Regions from separate parts of the Frondihabitans sp. PAMC 28766 genome, predicted to be linked through region 1. Evidence: predicted binding sites of a transcription regulator. Region 1 holds the regulator's gene; each other region holds the start of a gene.
What was found. The regulator LexA, encoded in region 1, represses DNA repair genes until DNA is damaged. The targets are predictions, from matches to a motif close to TCGAACANNTGTTCGA.
Positions count from the first base shown of each region.

Region 1 (7,166 bases):
CCCATCCCCGACGCCATCGGCCAGGGCCCGGGCGAGAAGTACACCGGGCCGGTCAACTGACACCGGGCCCGTCAACCAAGACCGGGCCCGTCGACTGACACCGGGCCCGTCAACTACGACCGGGCCCGTCGACTATCACTGGGCCCGTCAACCAGCGAGGCGGCCAGCCCGCCTCAAGTCGCCGCGACGACCTTGACGGTCATGCTGTCGACGCGCGTGGCGACGACTTCGCTGGCGGCCCAGCGCTGCTGCACGCGCTCGAGCAGGGCCGTGAGGGCCGAGCGATCGAGCCCCGGGCGCAGTGCGAGCTGCACGACGATCTCGGGCCCGTCCAGGCGCGCCGTCGTGGAGCCGGCCGCGATGCCCACCGAGGCGACCGACGGCTCGTCCTGCGCGCCGGCGAGGAAGGCGGCGCCCACCTCGTCGTCGGCGTACGACGGGACCCAGTCGTGATCCTGCGCCAATGCCCAGAGGGCCGGTCGGCGGAGGCCGAACTCGGTCGGCGACCCGGGGTCGAGCACCAGCAGCTCGGTCTGCTCGGAAGCTGCGGCGATCGCGATGCGGCGCGCGTCGGCGGGCACCGGGCGGGCGGCAGGATCCCAGGCGCGCAGCGTGTCGACGGACGAGAACGCGGGCAGCACGGCGCGGCCTCCGGGACCTGCGACTGTGACGATCGCGAGTTCCTGCGTCTTGTCGACGCGCACCCCGTGCTCGTTCAGACCCTCGTCGCCGGCGTGGGCCATGAGCGGGATCAGGAGGCGGGTGCCGCGGAGCGCGTCGACGACGGCGTCCGCCCCGACCTGAGCGTCGTGGAAGGCGGTCAGCGCAAAGACGAGGCCTGCGTCGGCCGAGCCGTCGTCGCCGGCGTAGGCGGTGTCGTGCGCCTGGAAGGTGCGGCCGGCCCAGGGGCGGCCGGCGCTGTCCACCGCCGGAGCGCCCGGCGGCGGTGTGTGCGCCGAGGCGTGCGAATGCTCGTCGTGGGCGTGCTGGTCGGCCATCAGCGGCCGGCGACGCCAAGCGCCTCGGGCAGCGTGAACGCGCCCGCGTAGAGCGCCTTGCCGACGATCGCCCCTTCGAGCCCGAGCGGTACCAGCTCGCGCAGCGCGACGAGGTCGTCGAGGCTCGAGATGCCGCCGGAGGCGACGACGGGTCGGTCGGTGCGCTCCATCACCTGTCGCAGCAGGTCGATGTTCGGGCCCTTGAGCGTGCCGTCTTTGGTGACGTCGGTGACGACGTAGCGCGAGCAGCCGGCCTCCTCGAGGCGGGCGAGCACCTCCCAGAGGTCGCCGCCCTCCTTCGTCCAGCCGCGAGCGGCGAGGGTGGTGCCGCGCACGTCGAGGCCGACGGCGATCGCCTCGCCGTGCTGCGAGATGACCTCTGCGGCCCATTCGGGGTTCTCGAGCGCGGCCGTGCCGAGATTGATGCGGGTGACGCCGGCGCCGAGCGCCTCGCCGAGCGAGGCGTCGTCGCGGATGCCGCCCGACAGCTCGATCTTCAGCCCGTCGACCTGGTCGATGACGCGCCGGATGACCTCGCGATTGCTGCCCCGCCCGAACGCGGCGTCGAGGTCGACGAGGTGCAGCCACTCGGCGCCCTGGTGCTGCCAGTCGAGGGCGGCGTCGACAGGATCGCCGTAGTCGGACTCGGTGCCCGCCTCGCCCTGGGTCAGGCGCACGGCCTTGCCGTCGGCGACGTCGACCGCGGGCAGAAGGGTGAGGGCGGGGAGAGTGGTGTTGTCGCTCATGTGGCTTTCTCGTTGCAATGGGGCGGAGAGCGGGCTACAGCGTCTGCAGCCAGTTGGTCAGCAGGCGGATGCCGGGCTGCCCGGACTTCTCGGGGTGGAACTGTGTCGCCCAGAGGGGGCCGTTCTCGACGGCGGCGACGAACGGGCCGCCGTGGTTCGCCCACGTGACTCGAGGCGGGCGGTGCCGACCCGTGACCTCGAGCGTCCACTCCTGCGCGGCGTATGAGTGCACGAAGTAGAACCGCTCGTCGCGAACGCCTTCGAACAGGACGCTGTCGGAAGGCGCCTCGACGGTGTTCCAGCCCATGTGCGGCAGCACGTCGGCCTTCAGCTCGTCGACGGTGCCGGGCCACTCGCCAAGCCCCTCCATCGTGGCGCCGCGTTCGACACCGCGATCGAACATGACCTGCATGCCGACGCAGATGCCCAGCACGGGGCGGCCTCCGGCCAGCCGACGGTCGATCTTCTCGGCGCCGCGGACGGACTGCAGCTGGGTCATCACCGCGGAGAAGGCGCCGACGCCCGGCACGAAGAGGCCGTCGGCCGCCTTCACCCGGTCGGGGTCGGCAGTCAGCTCGACGTCGGCGCCGGCCAGCTCGAGCGCCTTCAGCGCCGAGTGGACGTTGCCCGAGCCATAGTCGAGCACGACGACGTCGGGTCGTGCTGCTGTCACAGCGCGCCCTTCGTCGACGGGATACCGGTGACGCGAGGGTCGGGCTCGACGGCGGCACGCAGCGCGCGGGCGAACGCCTTGAACTCCGCCTCGGCGATGTGGTGCGGGTCGCGGCCGCCCTGGACGGTGACGTGGACCGTCAGCCCGGCGTTGAAGGTGATGGCCTCGAAGACGTGCCGCACCATCGACCCGGTGAAGTGGCCGCCGATGAGGTGGAACTCGAAGCCCGCGGGCTCGCCCGTGTGCACGAGATACGGGCGCCCCGACACGTCGACGACCGCCTGCACCAGCGCCTCGTCGAGCGGCACGAGCGCGTCGCCGTAGCGGCGGATGCCCGCCTTGTCGCCGAGCGCCTGCTTGAGAGCGGCCCCGAATGCGATTCCGATGTCTTCAACCGTGTGGTGGACGTCGATGTCGGTGTCGCCCGTCGCCTTGACAGTCAGGTCGATGAGCGAGTGCTTCGACAGCGCCGTCAGCAGGTGGTCGTAGAACGGTACCGACGAGTCGACGGACGATGAGCCCGTGCCGTCGAGGTCGATGGACAGTTCGATGCTCGACTCGCTTGTCGTGCGGCTGACGGCGGCGGTGCGGTGCGTGAGCGCTGCGCGACCGGTCGTCCCGCCGGCGATCGTCTCAGAAGCGATCGTCTGGGGGGCGATCGTGTCTGACGTGGTGCTCTGCTCGCTCATGCCCCGAGCCTAATGTCGCGCAAGGCGTCGAGGAACGCGCCGGTCTCGGCCTCGGTGCCCGCGCTCACGCGCAGGTGCCCCGGGATCGACAGGTCGCGCACGATGATGCCGCGCTCGAGCAGCTGCTCGAACACCGCGTGCGGGTCGTCGACCCCGCCGAAGAGCACGAAGTTCGACCACGTCTCGTACGGCTCGTAGCCGAGCTCAGTCAGCACGTGCACGATGCGATCGCGCTGGCCCTTGATGTCGTCGACCATTGCCAGCATCTCCGGCGCGTGACGGAGGGCTGCCACGGCGGCGGCCTGCGTCAGCGACGACAGGTGATACGGCAGACGGACGAGGCGCAGTGCGTCGATGACGGCCGGGTCGGCGGCGAGGTAGCCCACCCGGGCCCCCGCGAAGGCGAACGCCTTGCTCATCGTGCGCGAGACGAGCAGGCGCGGGCGCCCCTCGAGGAGCGTGAGCGCGGTCGGCTTGTCGGCCGGCATGAACTCGGCGTAGGCCTCGTCCACGAGCACGATGCCCCGGGCCGCGTTGTAGGCGGCCTCGATGGTCGCCAGCTCGAGCGGCGTGCCCGTCGGATTGTTGGGCCCGCACAGGATCACGATGTCGGGGTCGGCGCGCTCGATCTCTCGCACCACGGTCGCGGGCGAGATCTCGAAGTTCGCGTCGCGCTGCCCCGAGACCCACTCGGTGCCCGTGCCGCTCGCGATGATCGTGTGCATCGAGTAGGTGGGAGGGAAACCGAGGATCGTGCGCCCGGGGCCGCCGAAGGCCTGCAGGATCTGCTGGATCACCTCGTTCGACCCGTTCGCCGCCCAGACACCGGCGGCCTCGATGCCGTGGCCGAGGTAGCGGGCCAGTGACTCGCGCAGCTCGGTGAACTCGCGGTCGGGGTAGCGGTTGACCTCGAGCACGGCCTTGGCGACCGATTCGACAATGTCGCGGGCGACGTCTTCCGGGATCGGATGCGTGTTCTCGTTGACGTTCAGCGCGACGGGCACCTTGTCGGTCGGTGCGCCGTAGGGCGACCGACCACGGAGGTCGTCGCGAATGGGCAGGTCGTCGAGTGAGATAGCCACGCTCACATTTTATGGGGCGCAGGATGCGGGTTACTCCCCCGGTCGCGCTCGCGGCGTGCACCGCCGCCCGCAGTCCGCACCGCACGCCGCGTTTCCGGACCGCACCGCCCTTCGGCGGCGACACGGGCAGGCGCAGCCGGCGCGAAAAGGCCCGCACCACCCCCGAGGGTGGTGCGGGCCGCCGCGCGGGAGGACCGAGCCGGGCTCAGTGCTCGTACTGCGTGGGGATCGCGATGCTCTGGCCCGCCATGACCTCGGTGCTCGGCAGGTCGTTCAGCTGGACGATGTCGGCGATGACGTCGCGCGGGTCGGACTTCGGGGCGACCTGCTCGGCGACCTGCCAGAGCGTCTCGCCCGACGCGATCGTCACGTGCTCGAAGTGGATGTGCCCGGCTGATCCGGAGGCCGCTGCACCCCCGCCGCTGAGCATGAACACGGCGAGCACCGCGAAGAGCGGCACGGCGACGACGGTGCCGAGCACCGCGCGGCCGCGGCGCGTGATGTGGAGGCGCATGCGCGCCGGTCGCGTACCGGCACCGGTGCGGGCCTGCGTCTCGCGCACGACGGCGCCGATCTCAGCGGAGCGGTAGCCGGCGCGGTCCGACGTGCCGGAAGCACCGAAGGACGGGAAAGCGGTGATCGTTGCGCTCATGAGGGAATCCTTTCAACAAGGGAAGTGGTCGGGCTTCGCGAGAAGGCCTCTCGGCCGGGAGGGGCCTCTCACGAAGACCTGTTCCGAACATATCTTCGAATAGACACGATTTCAACCCCTCCTAGCCGAAAATCGTCAGAAAAACACGCGACACACTCGAACATGTGTTTGTTCTGCGACATTCGACCGGATACAGTTTCGATCGATGGCGTCAGTACACCAGGGGCCACCGACATTCGAAGAAGGAGACGCATGAGCGACGCCACGAAGGCCCAGACGGAGCCCGCCGACGTCCGAGCACGGCAGAACCTTCGAGAGAAAAAGCCGCTAACGGCCAAGCAGTCGCTCATCCTCGCGGCCATCCGCGACTCCATCGCCAGCCGCGGCTACCCGCCGAGCATGCGTGAGATCGGCGACGCCGTCGGCCTCGCCTCGCTGTCGAGTGTCACGCACCAGCTGAACCAGCTCGAGCTGGCCGGCGCCATTCGCCGCGACCCCAACCGGCCCCGCGCCCTCGAGGTGCTGCTCGCCGACCCGGCCACTCCCGATCCTGAGCCCCGCATCGTGCGGTACGACGACGATGACGACAACGTCACGGCCCACGTGCCGCTGGTCGGCCGCATCGCAGCGGGCATCCCCATCACAGCCGAGCAGCAGGTCGAAGACGTCATGCCGCTGCCGCGCACCCTGGTCGGCAAGGGCGAGCTGTTCATGCTGAAGGTCGTCGGCGAGTCGATGATCGACGCCGCGATCTGCGACGGCGACTGGGTGGTCGTGCGCCAGCAGGGCGACGCCGAGAACGGCGAGATCGTCGCGGCGATGCTCGACGACGAGGCGACGGTCAAGGTGTTCCGTCAGCGCGACGGCCACACCTGGCTGCTACCCCGCAACTCGAACTTCGAGCCGATCGTGGGCGACCACGCGCAGATCCTCGGCAAGGTCGTCGCGGTACTGCGCTCCATCTAGCAAGCTCGCGAAAGGCGAAGCCCACAAGGGGCGGACGTCGGTCGACATCCGCCCCTTCGATCAGAGAACGATTCCGGGTGGCATCGACAGGAGCAACTCGACGTTGCGATCGAGAGGGCCGCCCCGGAGGCCGTCGACGAGGCGGGCGTCGCGCATCGACTCCTGCGGATCGTTGGCAGCCAGCTCGCGCGACAGCGAGGCGAGGTCGAGCGGATCGCCGATGCGGCCGTTCCACTTCATCGGCGCCAGGCTGTCGACTACGGTCGCGAAGATCGAGAGGGTGCCGTCGCCGTTGTCGGCGAGCTCGACGGTGCGCACCTGCTGCGGCCAGTCGATGTGCGAAGCCGTGGTGACCTCCCAGAACCCGCCGCCGCGAGGGCCCTCGAGCGGCCGGATGATGTTCTCGTGCGTGTGGCCGTTCAGCCACAGCACTACCTGCGGGCGCCTGTGGAGCGCGGCCACCAGGCGGTCACCTGTCACTCGCCCACGGAACCCGTGACGCACGAACTGGGCCGGCGTCTGGATCCTGTTCTTCATCGTCGTCGCGGTGTGATGGCTCACCACCATCGTGAGACGCGTCGGCTCTGCGTCGAGAGTCGTCAGCAGCCACGCGAACTGGGCCGCGTCGAGGGAGCCGTTGGCCTCGCCGTTCTCGTTGACGGTGTCGAGCACGATCATGCGAAGCGGCGCCACCCCCTCGGCGGAGGGGACGTCGGCGACGTAGTAGGCGGTCTTCCGTCGCCGGTTGTCGTCGGTGTAGCCGTGGCCGATGGGCAGGCCGTGGCTCGCGAAATGCTCTTGCACGATCTCTTCACGATTCACGAGCCTCCGGCCCGGGTCGGAAGTCACCGTGCGGGCGAGCAGCGGGTGTTCGACGGGTCGTCGCAGGGCGATTCGCAGCCCGCGATAGATCAGCTGCCGGAAGCCGGGCAGCGCCACGCGCTTACGCCCACCGACCGCCGCTCGACGGAGGAACCGCCACCGAGGAAAGTTGCCCGCAGAGAGCAGATCGTGGTTGCCGTGAGCGGTGTACCAGGGCAGTTTCAGCCCGACGGCGACGAAGGGCGCGATGGCGGCCTCGAGCAGCCCGGGCACGACGGGAAAGCCCTGGGCACGCCGGTAGACGTCGTCACCGCCCACTGCGCCCTTCGGGGTGCCGTCAGGATGCCAGTAGTTCGGGTCGTATCGCGCCGGATCCTGGTCGGAGACCCCCTCGTACACGCCGATGCGCCCGCTGTCCGGCCGAACCTCGCCCCCGTCGAGCAGGTCGATCGCCCAGCGCAGCTCGTTGAGCTGCGAGTTGTCGGTCGCGTCGCCGGTTGACACCGCGAAGGCCAGAGGCTCGCCCGTGGCGGGCCCG
Region 1 covers NZ_CP014513.1:2,257,685-2,264,850, reverse strand. The annotation lists gene AX769_RS10945 (DUF1844 domain-containing protein) at 1-60, shown strand, start outside; gene AX769_RS10940 (SseB family protein) at 174-998, opposite strand; gene priA (bifunctional 1-(5-phosphoribosyl)-5-((5-phosphoribosylamino)methylideneamino)imidazole-4-carboxamide isomerase/phosphoribosylanthranilate isomerase PriA) at 998-1,744, opposite strand; gene hisH (imidazole glycerol phosphate synthase subunit HisH) at 1,779-2,417, opposite strand; gene hisB (imidazoleglycerol-phosphate dehydratase HisB) at 2,414-3,106, opposite strand; gene AX769_RS10920 (histidinol-phosphate transaminase) at 3,103-4,188, opposite strand; gene AX769_RS10915 (LysM peptidoglycan-binding domain-containing protein) at 4,394-4,840, opposite strand; gene lexA (transcriptional repressor LexA) at 5,093-5,806, shown strand; gene AX769_RS10905 (TIGR03767 family metallophosphoesterase) at 5,867-7,166, opposite strand, start outside.

Region 2 (7,166 bases), 1.2 Mb from region 1:
CGCATCGCCCCGGAAGAGCACGCGCGTGAAGATGTCGAGGTCTTCGCCGCCGCCGGTGCGGCTGCCGACGCCGAAGGCGGTGTCGAAGCCGCCCATCTCGAGTGCGACCGTGCGGCGGAGAGCGAAGTTCGCCCCGGTGCCGAACTCGCCGACCGAGAAGGGGAAGGCGGGCAGGTCGGCGGGCGGCTCGGCGAGGCGGAACTGGCGGGCGACGATGTTGCCCGACCAGCTGACCCGGTCGTCGAAGTACCGCTGGACGGCGGTGCGCAGCTCGCCGCTCGGCACGAGGCCGGTGACGAGCGAGACGTCGTCGGCGCGGGCGAACCCGGCGACGAGCCCGGTCAGCCAGTGCCGGTCGACGATCACGTCGTCGTCGGTGTAGGCGACGATCTCACCCGTAGCAGCCAGCAGGCCGGTGTTGCGGGCGCGCGAGAGACCGGGGACGGGCTCGGAGACGGCACGGACGCGCGGGTCGGCGAACTCGGTCCTGATGAGTTCGCGGGTGGCGTCGGTGGCGCCCGCATTGTCGACGACGACCACGTCGAACGCCGGGTAGTCGAGCTCGAGCACGGAGGTGAGAGCGGAACGCAGCTGGTCGGCGCGGTCGCGCGTGCAGACGATGACGGTGACCGTCGGCAGGCGCACGGGCTCGGGCGCGATGTCGACCGGAGCGAGGCGGTCGATCTTCGCCGCGAGGTCGTCGACCGAGACGGCGCCGTCGATCACTGGCAGCTCGACGAAGCCGAGCACGGCACGGCCCCGGCGCACGAGCAGGCGGGCGACCGAGTAGCCCTCGGCCCCTCCAGCTCGATCGCGCTGCCGGCGAGCCCGGCGAGCTCGGCGGTGTCGACCGTGCCGATCCAGACCGCACCCGACCACTCGGGGGCGGCAGGGCTCGACATCGGCCGCGCGAGGCGCAACGCCATCATCGGCGCACCAGAGACGTCGACTCGAGCTGGCGCGTGACCGAGCCCGCGTCGGACGCCTTGGCGTTCGAGACGGCGCCGAGGCCGTAACCGGCGACGGTCGCCGTGACGGTCAGAGCGATCGCGGCGGCGCGCTTGCCGCCACCGCGGCCGAGCTGGCGCAGTTCGCGGAAGAAGGCGCCGGGCAGCACCCGCGTCAGGTACGACGACTCGCTCGAGAGCGAGTCTCCGCGGCCGAGCGTGCGGCTGAGGACGGCCTTCGAGACGCCCTCGTAGAACGAGCGGCGGCGCAGGTAGCCCCAGGTGCCGCGGTCGGCGGAGACGCGGTGATTGACGAGCGACATCGGCTCGAAGACGATGCGGGCCGACGGGTCGGCCTGGCGGATGCGGATGCAGAGCTCGGTCTCCTCGCCGCCGAGCGGGATGTTGCCCACGCGGCCGACGGTCGACGAGAAGCCGCCGACCGAGAGGATCGCCTCGCGACGGAAGGCCATCGAGCAGCCGATCACGTTGCGCACGTCGGCGGTCTCGGTGGGGAGGCCGCGGTACGAGCAGCCCACGATCCAGAGCAGCTCGTCGGCGTAGAGCCTCGGGCCGCGAGCGTCGGGCCAGACCGGCTCGGCGTAGCCGCCGACGCCGGCGACCGACGGGTCGTCGAACGAGTCGAGCATCCAGGTCAGCCAGTCGGGGTCGGCGGTGGCGTCGTCGTCGAGGAACGCGACGATGTCGCCGGTCGCGATCGCGACACCGGTGTTGCGGGCGCCGGAGAGCCCCTGCGCCTCGGAGTTCTCGACCACGACGAGCTCGGGCCAGCGGGCCTTCGCCAGGCGGAAGAGCTCGGTCTCGTGGTCGATCACGACGACGACCTCGGTGGTGGCGCTCTGGGCGCGCGCCGACTCGACGGAGTCCTGGAGATCCTGCCAGCGGCGCTGCGTGTACGCGCAGACGATGACGCTGACCGTGAGGGTGCCGGTGGCCAACCCGATGATGCTCGTCACGCGACTTCCTGCTCGGCGTCGATGCGGATGGGGGCTGTGACGGCCTCGTCGGCCATGATCGCCGGCTGGTTGCGGACGGCGGCGAGCGCGGCGTTCTCGCGACGCTTCTCGTCGAAGATCGTCTTGAGCACGCGGATGCCGTCGCTGATGGCGTTGAGGTTCGACTCGCCGTGGATGCGGTTCTTCTCGAAGCTGGGCACCTCGGTCACGCGCAGTTTGGCGGCGGCGAAACGGCAGGTCAGGATCGTCTCGATCTCGAAGCCGTCGCCCCACAGCATTCCGCCGGTGGCCGGCATCGGCAGGCTCGAGTCGAGCAGCTCGATGGCGGGCAGCACGTCGCGCCAGAACGCGTTGTAGCCGTAGCAGAGGTCGGAGTACTTCGTGCCGAGGATGATGTTGCAGATCAGGTTGAGGCCGAGGTTGCCGCCGGAGCGGAACAGGGTGAGGTCTTCCGAGCCACCGCCCTTGCGGAAACGCGAGCCCTTGGCGACGTCGGCGCCCGTGACGAGGGTCTCGATGAAGGCGGGGATCTCGGCCGGGTCGGCCGAGCCGTCGGCGTCGAACATGACGATGATGTCGCCGGTCGCTGCCTCGAAGCCGCAGGCCAGGGCGTTGCCCTTGCCCTTGCGGGTCTGATTGATGACCTTGATGCCGGGCAGGACGCGCTGAGCGGTCTCGACGGTGCCGTCGACCGAGTTGCCGTCGACGAGGATGACCTCGTGGACCTGGGGCAGCTGGGGCAGGATCACCTCGAGGTTCTTGGCCTCGTTGCGGGCCGGAACGATGATCGAGATGGTGGGGTTGGACGAGCGCAGGCAGGGCGAAGAGTCATGAGGGGTAAGCCAATTCGGGTAGGCGGGTTGTTCGGGGCGGGATGGCAACTCGGGTGTTGCGGGTGCCCGTTGTCGAGCGTTCGGGTGGTGCTCGACCGGAGCAGAGCCGGCCTTGGGGAGGGGCCGACCCGGTCTACGTTACGACTTCGGCCTGAGACCGTGTTCGTTTCGCTTCGGGTGTGGCCAACCTAATCGCGTGGCGAGAACGGGCAATACCCCCGCATACGAGGGTCACGCCGGAGGCGCTCCGAGCGTTAAGTCCCCCGTTACGCCGACGCCGACAGGGGTTCGAACCCCTGTCCCCCATGATGCGGACAAGCGGGGTTCTCCACAGGCCCGTACCCCGATTCGGCTGGTCACCACCTGAGGCCGCCTCCGGGCTATCGTGAACACGCGACGACGCTCACTGTCGCGCACGTCGGCCTCCGGGCCACGAGTCCTCGAACGGGTTCCCATGTCGCCCAAGACCGCTCCCGCCGAGCCCGTCTGTCTCTGCGGGCACGTGAAGGAAGCGCACGAGCACTATCGGCGGGGGTCCGACTGCAGCCTCTGCGACTGCCGGCGCTTCCGGCCCGCGCGCTGACCGGTTCTCGCAGCCGGCACGAAACGACTGACGACCGTGTCCGCATTTGTGCGGACACGAGCCCGCCGGGTGTCCTCCAAAGTGCCGACACGGTTCGCGTTTGTACCCCGCAAGTTATGGACGCGTCGACAGGCGCCGGATCCTGATGTCTCTCGGGGGCCACCGGCGAGACACTTTCTCGTCGCCGATCGTGCCCCCCGAAATCACCTCGGGCACACCGAAGAATTCACCGGTTCGTCAGCCGGCCCCACCCGAAGTGGGGGTGTCTCGCACGTCCAGCGAGGCGAGGACCTGTCCCGATACCCTCGTCGCATGAGTCGTCACCGGGTGCTGCGGCCCCTCGCCACGGGCCTCGCGCTCGCCACCGTTCTCTCGGTGGCAGGATGCAGCGGGGCCGCTTCGACGACCGGTCACGACGCCGTCGTCCCGGCCTCGCTCTCGGTCGAGGGCTACGGCGTGCCCGGCGCCGCCACCCTGAAGGCCATGTCGCGCGACCGGAAGGCCCTCGACATCGTCGGCATCTCGAGCGTCAACCTCACCACCGACGGAGCCGGTGTCGCCGCCTCGTCGCAGGAGGCCCTGAAGACGGCAGCGTCCGCCAAGGCCGATCACCTGAAGTCGGAGCTGCTGGTCACCAACATCGACCCGTCGCAGGGCGCGTTCAGCGATTCGCTGGCGAGCGCGATGCTCTCGAGCGCCGAGAACCGCTCGTTCGTCATCGCCGGGCTCGCCGGCGAGATCGAGCACGGCGGCTACGACGGGGTGCAGATCGACTTCGAGTCGCTCTCGAAGGCGGACAGCGACGACCTCGTCACGTTCGTCTCCGAGCTGCGGTCGACACTGCCGAAGTCGGCAACGATCTCGATGACCCTGCCGGCGGTCGCCGCGGCGAGCGACTACGCGGGCGCGGGTTTCGACCTGAAGAGGCTGAACCCGCTCGTCGGGCGGTACGTCCTGATGGCGTATGACGAACACGGCACCGGCTTCACCGCCGCCGGCCCGGTCGGCGGCCTGCCCTGGACGCGGCAGGCGGTCAGCGCTCTCACCTCGCAGGTCAGCGCGAACAAGGTCGACCTCGGGGTCGCCGGCTACGGCTACACCTGGACGAGCGACGGCCGTGGCGGGGTCGTCACGGCGGCTGCTGCTCGGAAGCAGGCGGGCAGCAAGGCCCGCTGGGTCGCCGCCCAGGGCGAGTGGACCGCGACGTTGTCGAACGGCACGGTGATCTGGTGGTCGGACGGCGAATCGTTGACGGTGCGTTCGAATCTGGCGAAGTCGTCCGGGCTGCATGGTGTCGCCCTCTGGCAGATGTCATCGGGCGACAAGATCACCCGCGGCTGACGACCCGTCTCTCCCCTTCTCCTCTCTGCTCTTGGCGCGTCGCACCCTCACGTCGTAGAGTCTCGATCTATCGAACATACGTTCGAACGAGAGGAGCGAGGTGGAGACCATGACCCGGGTCGACGAATCCGTGACCGTGTGGGTGTCGGACGACGGCGTGCCTCAGCGGATCGTGTGGCGTGCGCGACGCTACCGCGTCAGCGACGTGCCGACGCGCCTTCAGCCGACCTTCCCCGGCTGGCAGACCGAGACGGCGTTCGACCCGGCGATCACGCACCCGCCGGAGCCACGCGAGTCGTGGCGCTTCCAGGCCACGGGAGACGGCGGCGAGACGTTCGTGTTCGACGTCGGGCTCGACCCGTACAGCGCGCGGTGGCGGCTGCTGCGCACCTACGCCTGACCCCTCTACTGTCGATGACATGAGCACCGCGCCTGCCACCCCCGCCGCCTTCTTCGAACGCCCCACGCTCGTCGGCGACCGCGTCGCCCTCGAGCCGCTCGCTGCGACCCACGCTGCGGATCTCGCCGAGGCCGTCGCGGTCGGCGACCTGTGGCAGACCTGGTACGCCACGCACATCGCCTCGCCCGACCGGATGCCCGACGACATCGCGTCCCGTCTCGAGCAGCACGCCGCGGGGCTGTCCACCCCCTGGGCGATCGTCGACCGCGAATCACAGAAGGCCGTCGGCATCACGACCTACCTCAACATCGAGCCGACCAATCGCCGCCTCGAGATCGGCTCGACCTGGCTCGGCCGGTCCTACCAGCGCAGCGGCATCAACACCGAGGCGAAGCTGCTGCTGCTCGGCCGCGCCTTCGACGACCTCGGCTGCATCGCCGTCGAGTTCCGCACCCACTGGCACAACCAGCAGTCGCGCGCCGCGGTCGCCCGCCTCGGCGCCAAACAGGACGGCGTGCTGCGCAACCACAAGGTGTGGCCCGAAGGCACCATCCGCGACACCGTCGTGTTCTCGATCATCGACGGCGAGTGGCCGACGGTGAAGCGCTCGCTCGAGCAGCGCGCCGCCCACCGCAGCTGACCGTGGCGTCGTATCGCGTCACCCTGACGATCGGGCGCCTCGCGCCGGGCGTCGACCCCGAGTCCGTCCTTCCGACGGCGGCCGGCGCGGCCTCCCGGACAGCCGTCGTCGAGGCGCAGGATGTCGCCGTCGTGCGCGGGCAGGCCCGCCTCACCGTCCGCTTCGGTGCCGACGACGACCGCAGCGCCTCGCTGGTCACCGACGAAGTGGCCGCCGAGACGACGCGTGTCGCCGAAGTGCTCGCGGCCGCTCTCACGCGTCGCGACGGCTCGCGTTGGTCGCGGTTGCCCTACTGAGCGGCGTGCCGCGCTTCGGCGTCAACCGCTGCAGCGGCCTCCGCCTCCTCGCGCAGCCGGATCTCCTCCTCGACCTCTGCGACGGCTTTTCTGAAGCGCATCATCTGCGGGTCGCTCGGCGGCGGCTTGCGCTCTCGCATGGCCCTTCGATCCAGGTTCTTGACCACGACCGCCACGAGATGAATCGACCGCTCTCGGCGCGTGCGAAGCGACGAGAGATCCCGCTCATACAGGTCGACCATCACGTTCCTCCGTCACATCATCGCCCCGCACATCTGGCCCATCAAAGACCGGTGACAAGCCTACGATACCCGATATACGCATATCGTCATCCATCACCCATGGCATCTCGTTGAGTGCTTCCATGACGATCGCTCCCAACTCGCTGACCCGACCATCGGAGTCGACGAGCCGCTCCGCCGCCCACGTCCACCGCACCCACAACTGCTCCCGCCGCGTCACCTCGTCGAGGCGCCGGCGGGCGGCCCGCGCCTCGAGCAGGCCGCTGATCAGCGAGGCGGCCCCGATGACGGCAGCGAGGGCCGAGAAGACGAGCGGAGGGGCACGCCCCCCGGAGGGAAACATCGAGGGGCGCACCGTCGCCTCCGCACGGAACACCGCTAGGGTCGGCGTCCGGCCTCTGGAAGAACGACTCCGATTCGGGCGGAGCCGCGGCGACCACGATGGAAGTTACGCCACCGCTCGCGCTTCGCTCTCAGGAAGCCCACGGGTCGACCCGCCCGATCAGGGCGTCGCGGGCAGAAGGCCGAGCTCCATCGCGAGCGTCACGGCGCGCGTCCGATCGCCGACCCCGAGCTTCTCGAAGACGTGCAGCAGGTGCGTCTTGACGGTGGCCTCGCTGACGAAGAGCGAGGCCGCCGCCTCACGGTTGCTGTTGCCGCGAGCGACGAGTTGCAGCACCTGTGTCTCACGCTCCGTCAAGGCCACCGCGGGCGTCGGGGGCGCCTGGCTCGCAGCGACGGCGCGCACCAGGGTCGCGGCGATCGACGGCGCGAGAGCAACCTCGCCTCGCGCGACCGAGCGCACCCCGGCGAGGATCTCGGCCTCCGGTGCGGCCTTCAGCAGGTATCCCGATGCCCCGGCCTCGATGGCCCGCAGGATCGCGTCGTCGGTCTCATAGGTCGTGAG
Region 2 covers NZ_CP014513.1:1,063,340-1,070,505, reverse strand. The annotation lists gene AX769_RS05235 (glycosyltransferase family 2 protein) at 1-750, opposite strand, end outside; gene AX769_RS23690 (hypothetical protein) at 723-929, opposite strand; gene AX769_RS05230 (glycosyltransferase family 2 protein) at 926-1,924, opposite strand; gene AX769_RS05225 (glycosyltransferase family 2 protein) at 1,921-2,805, opposite strand; gene AX769_RS05220 (glycosyl hydrolase family 18 protein) at 3,653-4,681, shown strand; gene AX769_RS05215 (DUF6504 family protein) at 4,791-5,081, shown strand; gene AX769_RS05210 (GNAT family N-acetyltransferase) at 5,101-5,721, shown strand; gene AX769_RS05205 (hypothetical protein) at 5,724-6,017, shown strand; gene AX769_RS05200 (hypothetical protein) at 6,011-6,262, opposite strand; gene AX769_RS05195 (hypothetical protein) at 6,243-6,635, opposite strand; gene AX769_RS05190 (response regulator transcription factor) at 6,762-7,166, opposite strand, start outside.
Region 2: AX769_RS05215 (DUF6504 family protein) is a predicted target of LexA. The motif match lies at 4,752-4,767, and genes of this name have one in related genera.

Region 3 (7,166 bases), 750 kb from region 1:
ACCGGGACCGGGAGTCCGTGGCTGAGGCCGCGCCGAATGTCGGCGGCCGCCCATAGTGTTCGAACATACTTTCGAATACCCTGGAGGCAGAGCACATGAAGGCGGAGTCAGCATGAAGATCGACGAGCGGGTTCCGGTCGAGACGACCGAGGGCGGGGCTCCCCTGCGGTTCACCTGGCGGCGGGTGGTCTACGGCGTGGTGTCGTCACCCGAGGTGTGGGTCACCCGGCGCGACTGGTGGCGGTCGGCCACGAGGGCGCCCCGCGGCGAGGGGCGGTATCTGGTCGAGATGCCGGTGTGGCGGGTCGACGCGCTGCCGCTGACCGACGGCGCGCACCGGGTCGACGGCACGTTCGACCTCGCGCGCGATCCTGCCTCCGGCGAGTGGCTGCTGCTCGGGGTGTTCGACGACCAGGTCGACCAGCAGTTGTTCGCGTGACGTCGCGGTGCCCGGTGTTCCTGGCCGCGCCTTCATCCGTTCCACCGACTCGCCTGGTTGGATGAGCGCCATGCCCCTCGCGATCGAAGACTATGCACTGATCGGCGACTGCCACACGGCCGCTCTCGTCGGAAAAGACGGCAGCATCGACTGGCTCTGCCTGCCCCGGTTCGACTCCGCGTCGATGTTCGCGAAGCTTCTCGGCACCGACGACTCCGGGCGGTGGCTCGTGGCGCCCAAAGACGCGAACGCCACCTCCACCCGCCACTACATCGACGACACCTTCGTGCTGGTCACGACGTGGACGACGCCCACCGGCGAGGTCGAGGTGATCGACACGATGCCCTACGGCGACCGCCGGGCGGACGTGGTGCGGCGCGTCAAGGGCATCTCGGGCACCGTCACGATGGTCGAAGACCTGCGCATCCGCTTCGCGTACACGACGGCGATCCCCTGGATCCGTCAGACCGACGAGGACGCCCTCGACGACTGGAGCGCGAACGCCTCCGTCTCGACTGAAGACCCCGCCAACGCGCACCGCTACGGCTCGCTCATCGCCATCGCCGGCCCCGACGCCGTGATCGTGCGCGGGCCGCGGCTCACCGCCTCCGACCACACGCACCAGGCGACGTTCGAGGTGCAGGAGGGGGAGACGGTCGACCTCTCCCTCACCTGGTACCCCTCGCATCGCGAGCCGCCGGCCCCGATCGACGCGGGCAAGCGCATCGACGAGACGGTGGCGTGGTGGCAGGAGTGGGCCTCCCACTCGGACGCGCCCGCCACCTACGACGAAGAGGTGCACCGGTCTCTGCTGCTGCTTCGCGCACTCACCCACGAAGACACCAGCGGCATCGTCGCCGCGGCCACGACGAGCCTCCCCGAGCAGTTCGGCGGCAGCCGCAACTGGGACTACCGCTACGTCTGGCTGCGCGACGCCTCGATGACCCTCCAGGCGCTGATCCTGCACGGCTTCGCCGACGAGGCCGCCGGCTGGCGCGGCTGGCTGCTGCGGGCGATCGCCGGCGACCCGGCCGACGTGCAGATCATGTACGGCCTGAGTGGCGAACGCTATCTGCTCGAGAACACCATCGACGAGTTGCCCGGCTACCGCGACTCGAAGCCGGTGCGCACCGGCAACGGCGCCTACACGCAATACCAGGGCGACGTCTTCGGCGAGGTGATGGTCGCCCTCCACGACGCGCGCGAGCTCGGTGTCGAAGAGGGCGCCGACTCGTGGGCGCTGCAGCGCGCTCTCATGCAGTACGTCGAAGACAACTGGGACCGCCCCGACAACGGCATCTGGGAGATCCGCGGGCCGGCCCAGCACTTCACGCACTCGCGCGTCATGATCTGGGCCGCCCTCGACCGGGCGGTGCGTGGCGTGCAGCAGTTCCACCTCGAGGGCCCCGTCGACCGCTGGATGGCGCTGCGCGAGAAGGTCCGCGACGAGATCGAGACCAACGGCTTCGACAAAGAGCGCAACACCTACACGCAGGCGTACGGGTCGCACGAGGTCGACGCCTCGCTGCTGCAGCTCTCGCAGGTCGGCTACGTCGACGCGCACGATCCGCGCATGCTCGGCACAGTGGCGGCCATCGAGGCTGATGTCTCCCAAGGCGGCCTGCTGAAAGACGGCCTGCTCGTGCGCTACCGCACCGAGTCGGGAGTCGACGGCCTCACCGGCACCGAGAACCCCTTCCTCACCTGCTCGTTCTGGCTGGCCGAGCAGTACGCGCGCTCGGGCAGGATCGACGACGCGACCGAGCTCATGGACCGCCTGGTCGGCTACCGCAACGACGTCGGCATGCTCTCCGAAGAGATCGAGGTCGCGACCGGCCATCACGCGGGCAACACGCCCCAGGCTCTGTCGCACCTCGCGCTCGTGCGCGCGGCGGATGCCATCGAGGCAGCCCTCGACCATTCGCGCGGCAACCGCGGGCGACGCCTCGCCAGCCAGACGCACCCGCACGACGACTCGAAGCCCGCCAGCCAGCACGACCCGCGCAGCGATGATCCTGCGACGGGGTCGCGCTCGAACATGACCGACGGCGGCGGCACCGTGACCGACGTCGCCGCCGCCGGCGGCCCGCCCGATCGGTACGGTGACGACCTCGGGGCTGATCGCACGAAGAGCAGCTGACCTCGCCCCACTGTCGCGAAGGCCGCGCCTGTCAGGGCGTCGTCGATGCCGTTGGGGAGGATCCTCGCGCACAGTTCAGAGAGGATCGTGATTTTCCGAAGGGAGTCTTGACGCGCGAGGAGGAATGGATCCGGTTTCGTCGCGCGTAGGGAGGAAAACACTCGCATCCAACCCGCTCAGGAGGAACGGAATCGCGCATTCCCTCCCGAACGGTGCCCTCCTTCCGAACGGCTTCCTCCCTCACGTGGTTCTGACGCCGCAATTCCCTCCCGCAACGCAGAACGCCCCCCGCGCAGCAGCGTGGAGGGCGTTCGGGCTAGCGGAGCCTGGCCGGAGCCAGTGGCTTACGCTTCTTTCGAGGTGGTCCACTCGGCAGGTCCCGAGGAGCCGGCGGCGTACTTCTCGAGCGGCACCATGTCGGACTTCCATGCGGTGATGACCGGCGCCACGATGGCCCAGCAGCGCTCCGCGACGTCGCCGCGAATCGAGAGCGTGGGGTCGTCGTGGAAGATGCCCGAGAGCACTTCGCCGTAGGGGGTCAGCTCGGGCTTGCCGAGGTCGGTCTTGAGGATCGACTTCTCGAGCGAGAACGGATTGCCCTTGCCGTTGGTCGTGACGCCGAGCTCGAGGGTCTCGGGGCTGATCTCGATGCGCAGGGTGTCGGGGGTCGACGCGCCCTTGAGACCCGCGGGGAGCACCGGCACCGGTTTGAAGGTGATCAGCACCTCCTTGCGGATCTTCTCCATGCCCTTGCCGGAGCGCAGGATGAAGGGGACGCCGGCCCAGCGGCGCGTCTTGATCTCGAACTCGACCTCGGCCAGCGTCTCGGTCTGCAGCGCGTTGTCGACGCCGTCCTCGTCGGAGTACGACGGCACGTCTTTGCCGTCGATGGTGCCGGCGGTGTACTGGCCGCGGCGGCTGGAGGTGACGGGGTCGCCGTCCTTCACCCAGGTGGCGCGGAGGACGCGGGCGATCTCGCTGCGGAGCTCGACGGCGTCGATCGACGCCGGGGCGTCCATCGCGATGACCGCCAGGATCTGCAGGAGGTGGCTCTGGATCATGTCGATCAGGGCGCCGGCCTTGTCGTAGTACTGCGCGCGACCCTCGAGCCCTAGGATCTCGTCGTAGAAGATCTCGACCTTCTCGATGTTGTCGCTGTTCCAGACCGGCTCGAAGAGGCGGTTGGCGAAGCGGAGGCCGATGATGTCGAGCACCGTCGAGCGACCGAGGAAGTGGTCGGTGCGGTGGATGCGCTCTTCGGGGACGACCTTGAGGAGCTCGGCGTTGAGGTCGCGCGCGCCCTCCTCGTCGTTGCCGAAGGGCTTCTCGAGCGCGAGGCGGAGGCCGTCGGGCACGGTGATCTTCTCGAGGGCCTTGATGACCTTCACCGAGATCGCGGGCGGGAGGGCGAAGTACATGACCGGCTCGCCCTCGGAGGCCTCGAACAGCTTCTCGAGGTGCGCGGAGTCGGTCGGGTCGCCCTGGATGTACTCGCTGGAGGCGAGGGTGCGCTTGGCGAGGTCGCTGCCGGCGTCGCCGTTGAACGCCGTCTTGACGACGTCGTCCCACTCTTTCGGGCTGCGTGCGCTGCGGCCGGTGCCGATCAGCTTGACGTCGACGCCGCGGTCGCTCTTCAGCAGGCTCGCGAGGCCGGGGAGGAGGAGGCGCTCGGTGAGGTCACCGGAGGCGCCGAGGATGATGAGTGTGCTCGTCTCGGTCATCGGATGGACAGCTCGAGACGCGTGCGGATGTTCATGGGGTCCTTTCAGGAGTGGAGGCCACGAGGGTCAACGCGCCGGCACAGGAAGCATTCCCCGGATGTCGACAATGCGTGTCGCAGAAGGCACGGGCGCGAAGAAGGCCACGTTGCCTCGTCGAGCGTACTCCCGCGTGGTGACCTACACTGTTCGAACACACGTTCGAACGGATCGGAGACGCGGTGTCGTTCACCCACTTGCACGTCGCCTCCTCGTTCAGTGCCCACTTCGGCACCGCGTCGCCGCTCGAACTGGCCGGCCACGTTGCGTCCCACGGGGCCGATGCAGCCGCGATCACCGACCGCGACGGCCTGTACGGCGCGATCCGCCACATCAACGCCTGCAAGGTGGCGGGCATCGACCCGATCGTCGGGGTCGAGCTCGGGGTCTCCCCCGAGGCGACCGCGTCGTCGAGCACCACCCGTCAGCGCACCGCCGCCGAGACCGATCGGGTCGTGGTGCTCGCCCACGGCCGCATCGACGGGGCCGGCTGGGCGTCGATGTGCCGCCTCATCAGCGCTGCCCACGGCCGGGCCACCCGAAAGGTCTCGGGCAGTGCCAACAGTGTCGCCACGATCGCCCACTCGCGCATCCGGGCCTTCCTCGTCGGCGAAGACGGGGCGACCGGCACCGTCCTTCTCGGCCCGGACTCCGACGTGGGCCGCGCGGTGGCCCGGGGCGAGCACTCCGTCGCCCTGGCTCTGCTGGCCGACTGGTGCGCCATGGTGCCGGGCGGCATCGTCATCGAGGTGGTCTGCCACTTCACCGAGCCGGGCGAGAGCCGGAGCCTCCGCCATGCGAGCCGCATGCTCGAGCTGGCCGACCAGACCGGGGTGCCCGCGATCCTGACCAATGCCGTGCGTTACCGAGACCCCGACGGCGCCGTCACTGCCGACGTGCTCGATGCGGCAGGTCACCTCCAGGCCCTCGGCACGTTCCTCCCCCAGCCCAATGCGCAGGCCTGGCTCAAGGGCCCGGGCGAGATGCGCGAGCTCGCCCTTCAGATCGCCGGCTCGTCGTCGCTCGACCGCAGTGCCGCCGAGGCGATGCTGCGCGCGACCGAAGAGCTGGCCGACCGCTGCCGCCTCGACCCCGACGGCGATCTCGGCTGGCGCCGTGCGAAAGTGCCCGAGCTCAGCGCGATCGGCGTCGAGGGCGACCCCAACGTGGTGCTGCAGCGGCGCGCCGAGGCGGGCATCACCGAGCGCTTCGGCGACGTGTCGATGTCGAAGCGCGAGCAGATCGAGCGCAGGATGCGAGACGAGCTGCAGACGATCACGGGCTTCGGCTTCGCGGGCTACTTCTTGACCGTGGCCGACGTGTCGAAGATGATGCGCGAGATGAGGGTCCGCAACGCCGCCCGGGGCTCGGGTGCCGGCAGCCTCGTCACCTACCTGCTGCGCATCTCGAACGTCGACCCGCTCGAGCACGACCTGCTGTTCGAGCGCTTCCTCGGCAACAAGCGCGAGACCCTCCCCGACATCGACATCGACGTCGAGTCGGCGAGGCGGCACGAGGTCTACCGGGCGATCTTCGACCGCTACGGCAGCAACCGGGTCACGCTGATGTCGATGCAGTCGACCTACCGCGGGCGCGGTGCCGTGCGCGACGCGGGGCTCGCCCTCGGGCTCGACGAGCACCAGATCGACCTGGTCGCGAACAACGTCTGGCGCTCCAACGCCCGCGACATGCGGCAGGCCCTCGACGAGAAGCCCGAGCTTCGCGAGATCGCCCAGCTCGTCAAGACGAACGACCAGATCAACCTGCTCGTCGACCTCACCGAGCGTCTCGACCGCCTGCCGCGGCACATCTCGATGCACCCGTGCGGGGTGATCCTGGGCGACTCCGACCTGCTCAGCATGACCCCGGTGCAGCCGAGCGGCATGGGCCTGCCGATGAGCCAGTTCGACAAGCACGACATGAACGACGCGGGGCTCTTGAAGCTCGACGTGCTGGGCGTTCGCATGCAGTCGTCGCTGGCGTTCGCGCTCGACGAGATCGAGCGGGTCAACGGGCCCCGCACCGCGGTCGCCGGCGCCCTGCCGATCGACGTGCCCTACATCAATCGAGAGGGCCGCATCGAGCTCGACGCGATCCCCCACGACGACGAGCCGACCTTCGAGGCGATCCGCACCACGCACACGCTCGGCATGTTCCAGATCGAGAGCCCCGGCCAGCGCGAGCTGATCGGCAAGATGCAGCCCGACCTCTACGAAGACCTCATCGCCGACATCTCGCTGTTCCGCCCCGGGCCGATGAAGGGCAACATGATCGCGCCCTACCTCGACACCAAGCACGGCTTCCAGCAGGCCGACTACGTGCACCCGTCGTTCGCACCGTTCCTCCAGGACAGCTACGGGGTGGTGATCTACCACGAGCACGTCCTTCGCATCCTGCATGCCACGATGCGCATCTCGCTGGCCGAGGCAGACGAGATGCGTCGGCAGATGACCAAGCGCGACGACCTCGAAGACGAGTTCAGACAGAAGACCAAGGCCAACGTCGACGAGAAAGGTCGCAGGCGGTACACCGACAAAGAGATCGATCGCATCTGGGCGGTGCTGAAGGGCTTCGGGTCGTTCGGGTTCTGCAAGGCGCACGGGGCGGCGTTCGCCCTGCCGACGTATCAGAGCGCGTGGCTCAAGACGCACTACCCGGCCGAGTTCCTCGCCGGCATCCTGACCCACGACCCCGGCATGTATCCGAAGCGGCTGCTGCTCACCGAGGCGCGCCGCATGGGCATCCCGGTGCTGCCGCTCGACGTCAACGCCTCCGACGAGGTCTTCCACGTCGAGCGGGTCAGGCCCCCGCGCACGCCGATCGCGCGCTC
Region 3 covers NZ_CP014513.1:3,005,778-3,012,943, forward strand. The annotation lists gene AX769_RS14370 (DUF6504 family protein) at 113-439, shown strand; gene AX769_RS14375 (glycoside hydrolase family 15 protein) at 510-2,579, shown strand; gene AX769_RS14380 (glucose-6-phosphate dehydrogenase) at 2,924-4,300, opposite strand; gene AX769_RS14385 (DNA polymerase III subunit alpha) at 4,519-7,166, shown strand, end outside.
Region 3: AX769_RS14385 (DNA polymerase III subunit alpha) is a predicted target of LexA. The motif match lies at 4,487-4,502, and genes of this name have one in related genera.